2 regions of the Cryobacterium sp. 10S3 genome follow, and region 2 is predicted to be linked to the other one. Evidence: predicted binding sites of a transcription regulator. Region 2 holds the regulator's gene; the other holds the start of a gene.
What was found. Region 2 encodes HspR, which represses chaperone genes until heat shock. Its sites were predicted from a motif close to AAGTTGAGTCNNNNNGACTCAACTT; they were not measured.
Positions count from the first base shown of each region.

Region 1: a site for HspR is predicted at 1,836-1,860, ahead of RHM57_RS05415 (ATP-dependent Clp protease ATP-binding subunit). Genes of this name have one in related genera too.

Region 1 covers NZ_CP133773.1:1,163,566-1,167,788, forward strand. Annotated here, with positions in the region: gene RHM57_RS05400 (FMN reductase) at 1-590, shown strand, start outside; gene RHM57_RS05405 (maleylpyruvate isomerase family mycothiol-dependent enzyme) at 615-1,358, shown strand; gene RHM57_RS05410 (hypothetical protein) at 1,408-1,746, shown strand; gene RHM57_RS05415 (ATP-dependent Clp protease ATP-binding subunit) at 1,879-4,223, shown strand, end outside.
Region 2 covers NZ_CP133773.1:3,924,704-3,928,926, reverse strand. Annotated here, with positions in the region: rRNA gene RHM57_RS18235 (16S ribosomal RNA) at 1-151, opposite strand, end outside; gene RHM57_RS18230 (methyltransferase) at 715-1,884, opposite strand; gene RHM57_RS18225 (heat shock protein transcriptional repressor HspR) at 1,871-2,287, opposite strand; gene RHM57_RS18220 (DnaJ C-terminal domain-containing protein) at 2,290-3,300, opposite strand; gene RHM57_RS18215 (nucleotide exchange factor GrpE) at 3,293-3,898, opposite strand; gene dnaK (molecular chaperone DnaK) at 3,898-4,223, opposite strand, start outside.

The DNA.
Region 1 (4,223 bases), 1.5 Mb from region 2:
GCCAGCCGTCCTCGACGAGGATGCTCGCCGACCGTCTTGCGGAGGCGACCTCCTCCCGCCTGGCCGAGAAAGGCATCCCCGCCGAGGTCAGGATCTTCGAACTGCGCGACGTCGCCCTCGACGTGATGAACAACATGCTCACCGGGTTCCCGAGCCCGAAGCTCGATGCGGTGATCGAAGCCGTGACCGGCGCGGACGGGCTCATCGCCGTCACCCCGATCTTCACGACCAGCGCGAGCGGCCTCTTCAAGTCGTTCTTCGACGTCATCGACAACCGGTCGCTGACCGACATGCCGACGGTCATCGCGGCGACGGCGGGCACCGCACGCCATTCCCTGGCCCTTGACTACGCCATCCGCCCGATGTTCACCTACCTGCACGCGGTCGTCGCCACCACCGCGGTGTTCGCCGCATCGGAGGACTGGGGAAGCGGCGCGGACACGGTCAAGACGCTGCCCGACCGCATCGACAGGGCGGCCGGGGAACTCGCGGCTCTCATCGCGGCATCCGATCGCTCGAATTCCGTGCGCGACCCGTTCACGATCGACGCGTCCTTCAGTCCGACGGGCGGATTCCAGCCCTCGATCTGACCGGTTCCCTGCGAGAATGGGGGAATGCCCGCACCTACCGCTCTCCCCGCTGATCCCGAGCTGCTCGCGCAACTCCTGCTCGCTCGTCGCGCGACCGCGTTCTTCGCGCACGAGCTCAACGGGTTGTCGAACGTCGACCTCGACGGCGACTCGCTGTTGCCCGGCTGGAGCCGCCGTCACGTGATCGCCCATGTCGCATATAACGCGAGGGGCATCGTACGACTCGTGACCTGGGCGCGCACCGACGTCGAAACGCCGATGTACGTCTCGAACGCGGCTCGCGACAGCGACATCGCCGCCGGGGCCGAGCTCGACCGCGACGCCCTGCGGACCCTCTTCGACGTCGCGACCATCCAGCTCGACGCCGCGTGGCGCCGGCTCACCCCCGAGACGTGGAGCCACCCGGTCCGGACCCCGAGCGGCCGGGAGATTGCCGTGTCCGAGACCGTGTGGATGCGCAACCAGGAACTCTGGGTGCACACGATCGACCTCGCGACCGGCGCATCCTTCGCCGACGTGCCGGTCGAGGTGCTCGATCGCCTGCTCACCGAGATCACCTCGGCCTGGGCGACCCGGGGTGACGGGGGAGACCTCGTGCTCTCCGTCACTGATTCCCACGACGAGCGCAGGTTCGGCGACCTCCATTCCGCGCATCCCATCGTCGTGTCCGGCAGCCTCGCTGGCCTCGTCCAGTGGGCGACCGGGCGTGGCGGTTCCGGCGTGGGTTCGAGCGCCGGGACTCCGGCCGACCCGCCTCGGTGGCTCTGAGCCCAGCTGAACGATCCTGCTGAACGATCGCGCTGAACGATCCCGCCGCGTGGCAGACTGGTACTCGAAGCAACGGGGGCTGACAGTGGACGATCCGCGCGCGAACATGCAGGACAACCGACTGATCGCCCTCGGCGCGCCGCGTGCCGACTGGACGAAGACACCCGGGCGCTCGCTCGGATTCTGGATCACCCTCGCCGGATTCGTCCTCGCTCTCGTGCTCCCGTTCTGGGGAGTCATCGCTGTCCTCGTCGGGCTCGCATACTCGATGCGCGCGCTCCGGGTCATGCCCGCCGGCGTGCACGGCCGGGGCCTGGTCCTGATCGCGCTGGGCGTCGCGGCCGTGACCGTCGTCGTCGTCGTGGCGCGCGGCATCCTCGGGGCCTGAACCTCTGGGCCTGTTCGCACTCCGTTCGCCGACCGCGTAACCGGGGGTTTCCCAGCATGAGGCGGGAATGAAACCCACGGCCTGACGTTGAGTTGAGTCAATAGCACTCAAGTTTCAAGATCAGGAGGTCTCGTGCCTACATTCTTCGGTCCCGCGGATTCCGGTAACGGTTCGTTCGACGAGTTCATCGCCCGCTACCTGCAGGGCCAGCAGGGTGCTGCACCCACAGGGCGCCCGATCGACATCACCCGGCTGCTCAGCCGCCGCACCCACGAGGTGCTCGCCGAGGCCGCCCAGTACGCGGTCGAGCACGGGCACTCCCACGTCGACGTCCTGCACATTCTCCGGGTCCTCGTCCTGCGCGAACCGGCCGCCCAGGCGATCCGGAATACCGGCACAGACCCCGCGGCCCTCGCCCTGGCCGCCGAGCAGCGCCTGCCGGAGCGCTCCGCCCCGACCGGAGACGCGACGCCGGGACTCACCCCCTCCGCCCAGCGCGCCCTCCTCGACGCGCACCAGATCGCGCGCGCCTTCGGGTCGACCTACATCGACCCCGAACATCTCTTCTTCGCCTTCGTGGTGAACGAGGACTCCCCGGCCGGCCAGGTCCTCGCTGCGGCCGGCGTCACCCAGGAATCCCTGCAGGCCGGTGCACGCGAGCCGCAGGCGGATGCGACGGGCCAGGACCCTGCCCCGGCATCCGCTTCGGAAACGCCGATGCTCGACACCTACGGCACCGACCTCACGGCCCGGGCCCGCGACGGGAAACTCGACCCGGTGATCGGCCGTGCCGACGAGATCGAACAGACGATCGAGATCCTCTCCCGGCGCACCAAGAACAACCCGGTTCTGATCGGCGAGGCCGGCGTCGGCAAGACCGCCGTCGTCGAAGGGCTCGCGCAGGCCATCGTGGCGGGAACCGTGCCGGAGCAACTGCGCGGCAAGCGCGTCGTGGCACTCGACCTCGCGGCGATGGTCGCCGGGACCCGGTACCGCGGCGACTTCGAGGAACGCCTCGGTAAGACCATGGACGAGATCACCGCGCACAGCGGCGAGCTCGTGATCTTCATCGACGAGCTGCACACGGTCGTCGGCGCCGGCGGATCCGGCGACGGCGGCATGGACGCCGGAAACATCCTCAAGCCGCGGCTGGCTCGCGGTGAGCTGCACGTGATCGGCGCGACGACGCTCAAGGAGTACCGCAAGGTCGAGAAGGACCCGGCCCTCGAACGCCGTTTCCAGACCGTGCGGGTCGGCGAGCCGAGCATCGACGACGCGGTGAGCATCCTCGCGGGGCTGCGCGGCCGCTACGAAGAGCACCACGGCGTGCGCTACACCGACGAGGCGCTGCGTGCCGCCGTCGAGCTTTCCGCACGCTACGTGTCCGACCGGTTCCTGCCCGACAAGGCCATCGACCTGATCGACCAGGCCGGTGCCCGGCTGCGCCTGACCCTCGGCTCCCTGCCCGACCGTGAGGCCCTCGAGGCCCTGCGTGCGCGCGTGGTGACACTCGAGGAGGCGAAGAGCGCCGCCGTCCTCACCGAACAGTACGAGGAGGCCTCCCGGCTCCGGGACGAGATCGAGACGGTCCAGGCACAGCTGCAGCTCCAGGAAGACCCCGCCCAGGCCGTTGCAGCAGAGGCCGTCGTCGGCGAGGCCGAGATCGCCCGCGTCATTGCCCGCGCGACGGGCATACCCGTCGCCCGGCTCACCGCGGACGACCGTTCCCGCCTCGGCCTGCTCGAGGCCGAGCTGCACGAACGCGTCGTCGGACAGGACGACGCCGTCACGCTCATCGCCAAGGCGGTGCGCCGCAATCGCACGGGCATGAACGATGCCGGCCGACCCGTCGGCAGCTTCCTGTTCCTCGGGCCGACGGGCGTCGGTAAGACAGAGCTCGCCAAGGCCCTCGCTGAATCGTTGTTCGGCGACGAGCACGCGATGGTGCGCTTCGACATGAGCGAGTTCGGCGAACGGCACACCGTGAGCCGGCTCGTCGGGTCCCCTCCCGGCTACGTCGGCTACGACGAGGCCGGGCAGCTGACCGAGCGCGTGCGCAGGAACCCGTACTCGGTGATCCTGCTCGACGAGATCGAGAAGGCCCACCCCGACGTGTTCAACCTGCTGTTGCAGGTGCTCGACGACGGCCGCCTGACCGACGGCCAGGGTCGCACCGTCGACTTCCGGAACACGGTCATCATCATGACCTCCAACCTCGGCTCCGAATTCCTCGCCAGCCGGAGCGGCGCCCTCGGCTTCACCGCCCAGATCGATGGCGGGGCCGACAACGGCTTCGGCTCGGAGAAAGCGCTCCGCGACCGGGTGATGGGCAAGCTCCGCGAGGCGATGCGTCCGGAGTTCCTGAACCGGCTCGACGAGATCGTGCTGTTCCGCAAGCTCGACGCGCCGCAACTGCACGACATCGTGCGGATGCTGCTCGCCGGGACGCGCACCCGGCTCGCCGCCCAGGGCTTCGC
Region 2 (4,223 bases):
ACGCTTATCCCAGAGTCAAGGGCAGATTGCTCACGTGTTACTCACCCGTTCGCCACTAATCCGAAGAGCAAGCTCTCCATCATCGTTCGACTTGCATGTGTTAAGCACGCCGCCAGCGTTCGTCCTGAGCCAGGATCAAACTCTCCGTAAATGTTTGATTGCCAAGCCACCGAAGCGACCGGCACATCTAGTGTGACTGACCGCCGGAATGGGCGGACCAGACACAAGTTTGAAACTGACAGAACAAATCATTACTGACTTGCTTTGTTGTTATAAATGTTTTCCAAAGGAATCTCTTGGCCCTTCACCGCTAGAAACGGATCCAAACCACGAGGTTTTTGGCATTTGACATTGTGCACGCTGTTGAGTTCTCAAGGATCGGACACCTCGGCTTCAGGCCCTTGCAGGCTGTCGCTCCGAGGCAATTCCTTATTCTTCTTTCGTGTCGTTTCGCTCGGTCCCCCGCTAAGGGAATCTGGTGAAACGCCATCAATCTCGATCAGCGAATTTACGCGTTGATCGGGATTGGAAGTGGTCCCGCTTGAGGCCGGTAAGCGCTTCGGCTTTCCGAACCTGTGGGGTGACTTAGATGACTTTACGGTGAACCGTGGGGGGCCGCAACTCCCGGTCACATCCCGGGCGTGTCGGATGGATTGCACCTCTGTTTCGGGAAGGTTTCGCACCCCTGAAGGCCTCCCGAAGCCCTGCGGCTGCCTACCGTCGCACCGAGACCGTGACCGTGAACTTGGCGTTCCGGCCGACCTGATGCGTCGGCCCGACCAGGCGGGTGAGCGCCGGCCGGTAGCCGAGGTGTGTGTTCCACACCGTCCAGAGCTCACCGCCGGGCCGGAGCACCCGCGCGGCATCAGCGAAGAGCTTGAGCGCGATGCCGGCATGCACGGAGGATCCGATGTGGAACGGCGGATTCAACAGGATCAACTCACTGGACGCATCCGCCTGGGATCCGAGCGCATCATCACGCACGACCGTGACCCGATCGGCGACCCCGTTGGCGATCATGGTGGCCCCGGCGGATGCGACGGCGGCGGCCGACTGGTCGCTCGCGATCATCGTGAGTCCGGTTCGGCGTAGCGCGAGCGCGGCCGCGAGCACGCCCGTGCCGCAGCCGAGGTCGATCGCGCGGACGGCATCCGGTTTCATACGGTCAAGGAACTCGAGCAGGTACCGGGTTCCGATGTCGATCGTGGTGCCGGCGAACGCGGCGCCGTGCGCGCACACGGTCAGACCCAGGTCGTCATGCCTGCTGACGTGCGGCCAGGCCTGGCTCGCCTGTTCCGTCGCCCGGAGGGGACCGGAGGCACGCAAGACCCGGGACTTCTGCCGGGCCGGGGAGACCTGGAGCCGCTCGAAGTGCCGTGCGAGGACCTCGTTCATGGCCGGGGTCATGTGCTTGAGCCGCCCGCCGGCGACAACGACGACCGTGGGATCGGCGTACCGGGCGATCGCCTCGGCGATCTCGTCGAGCGCGGCGAGGCTGCGGGGCAGCTGGAGGAGGACAAGGGTTGCGCCCGACAGGAGCTCGTGGCCCAGTGGGAACGAGCGGTAGCGGTCGGTGAGGCCGAACTCGTCGGCATTCCGGGCCAGGGCCGCCTCGCCCGAGAGCGCGTCCTGGTGCACGCGGATGCCGGTGGCCCCGAAGAGCGCAGCGGCGCCGAGGGTGAGGGCGCCATACCGGTCCTCGACGACAACGAGCCGTTCGGCGGGAAGGCTCTCTGCCGCCTCGTCGAGGATCAGCCGGTCGCTCGCGTCGACGGCAAAAAGGTTGGAGGCCTCGACGTCGGGGAAACGCCGGAGCGCGGCGAAGTCGAACGCAGTGGGGTCGAACGCAGTGGGGTCGGGCGCCACGGGATCAGCGGCCGTCAAGCGGGCGCCAGATGACCACCTGGTTCGCGCGGCGGGTTCGGGTGCCCGCGCGCATCGAGATGACCTCACCGGCCGAGCCGGCCGCGAAGACGCGGCGACCCGACCGGTTCAGCAGTTCATCGGCGAGGGCCGCTTCGAGTTCGCGCAAACGCGATTCGAGGCGGCGCACGTGGTCCTCGAGCGCGATGATCCTCCGGATGCCCTCGAGGCTCACGCCTTCGGCACCCAGCTCCGCGATTTCGCGCAGTTTCACCACATCACGCATCGAATACCGGCGAGACCGGCCCGGGGTGCGGTCCGGACTCACCAGTCCCAGGCGATCGTACTGTCGCAGCGTCTGCGGGTGCATGCCCGCAAGCTCTGCGGCCGTCGAAATGACGAACACCCGGGAGTTCTCGTCCACCGTCAGTCTCTCGCTCTCGCCAGCAGTTCGTCGCGCGGGTTCTCGTCGGGAAGGGCCGCCGCGAAAGCAGCGAGCTTCTCCTCGGCGTCCTTCGACAGGTGCGACGGCACCGCGACCTGGACCTCGGCGAGCAAGTCGCCGGTGCCCTTCGGAGTCACAACGCCGCGTCCCTTGACCCGCAGGACCCGCCCGCTCGGCGTGCCGGGGGCGATGCGCAGTTTGACCGGCGCTCCACCCAGGGTCGGCACTTCGATCGTCGCGCCAAGAGCTGCCTCGACGAACGTCACGGGCACGTGCAGCCTCAGGTTCAGGCCGTCACGCTCGAAGACGGGGTGCTTGCGCACCGTCACGGTGAGGACGATGTCACCGGCCTCGCCGCCGTCCGGGCTGTGCTGGCCCTGGCCGCGGAGCTTGATCTTCTGCCCGTCGGCGACGCCGGCGGGAATCCTGACCTTGATGGCCCGGCCATCCTGCGTCTGCAGGGTGATCTGGTCGCCGTGGGTCGCGGTGATGAAGTCGACGGTCGTGGATGCGATCACGTCCCGCCCGCGGGTCGGTCCGCCGTAACCGCGGAACCCTCCCGTGGACGTTCCGAAACCGCCGCCGCCGGCGCCGCCCCGGCCGAACATGCCGCCGAGCAGGTCGTCAAACCCGCCCTGCTGCTGGTAGGAGTAGCCCTGTTGCCGGGCACCCCCACCGAACATGCCGCCGAAGACGTCGTCGAAGCCGCCACCCTGCTGGGCGCCTCCGCCACCGGGGGCGGTGAAGCGTGCTCCACCGCCCATGGCCCGCACAGCGTCGTATTCCTTCCGCTGTGCGGGGTCGCCGATCACCGAGTGCGCCTCGCTGATTTCCTTGAACTTCGCTTCGGCCGCAGGATTGCCCGGATTGGAGTCCGGGTGATACTTGCGGGCGAGCTTGCGATAGGCCTTCTTGAGGTCGGCCGGCGTCACGTCTTTCGAGACGCCGAGGACCTTGTAAAAGTCTTTGTCGAACCAGTCCTGGCTAGCCATCGCTCGGTACCTGGACTACGACCTTGGCAACACGCAGCAGCGTCGAGCCCAGGAAATAGCCGGTCTCGACCACCTCGCCGACCGTGTCGACCGTCACATCGGGCGTAGGCATCTGGAAGATGGCCTCATGCACGGTGGGGTCGAACGGTTCGCCGACCGTGCCGAACGGCTTCACGCCGAGGCGCTCCACGCTCGTGCGCAGTTTGGCTGCGATGGTGCTGAATGCGGTGTCTGCGACGAGGTCGCCGTGCTTCTCGGCACGGTCCAGGTCGTCGAGCACCGGGATCAGGCCCTTGACGACGTCCACGGTCACGCGCTCACGCTCGATCTCGCGGTTCGCCTCGGTGCGCTTGCGATAGTTCGCGTACTCGGCGGTGACCCGCTTGAGGTCGGCGAGATGTTCACTCGTCGGCTCTGCGACCTCGCGCGTGGCGGCGTCCAGGATGTCCTGGACCGTCAGCTCGTCTTCCTCGATGCCCTCAGCGGATGCAGCGGCCTCGGATTCGGCGGACGCCTCGGCTGCCGCAGATTCCTCCGCGGCGACCGGCTCCACCTCTTCGTCGGACGGCCCGTTGACCGGACCCTTGTCCTTGGCCATTACTTCTTGGTTTCTTCCTCGTCGTCGACAACCTCGGCGTCAACCACGTCTTCGTCGGACTTGCCCGCGTCAGCGGTCGGTTCGCCGGACTCGGTGGGGGGCGTCGCGGCATCCGCCTGGCTCGACTTGTAGATGGCCTCGCCGATCTTGCCCTGGCTCTCGTTGAGCTTGTCGAACGCGGTCTTGACCGCGGCCTCGTCGTCTCCGGCGAGCGCAGACTTGAGCGCGTCGACGTCGGCCTGGACCTCGGTCTTGACCTCGGCCGGGAGCTTCTCGTCGTTTTCCTTGAGGAGCTTCTCGATCGAGTACGCGAGCTGCTCGGCGG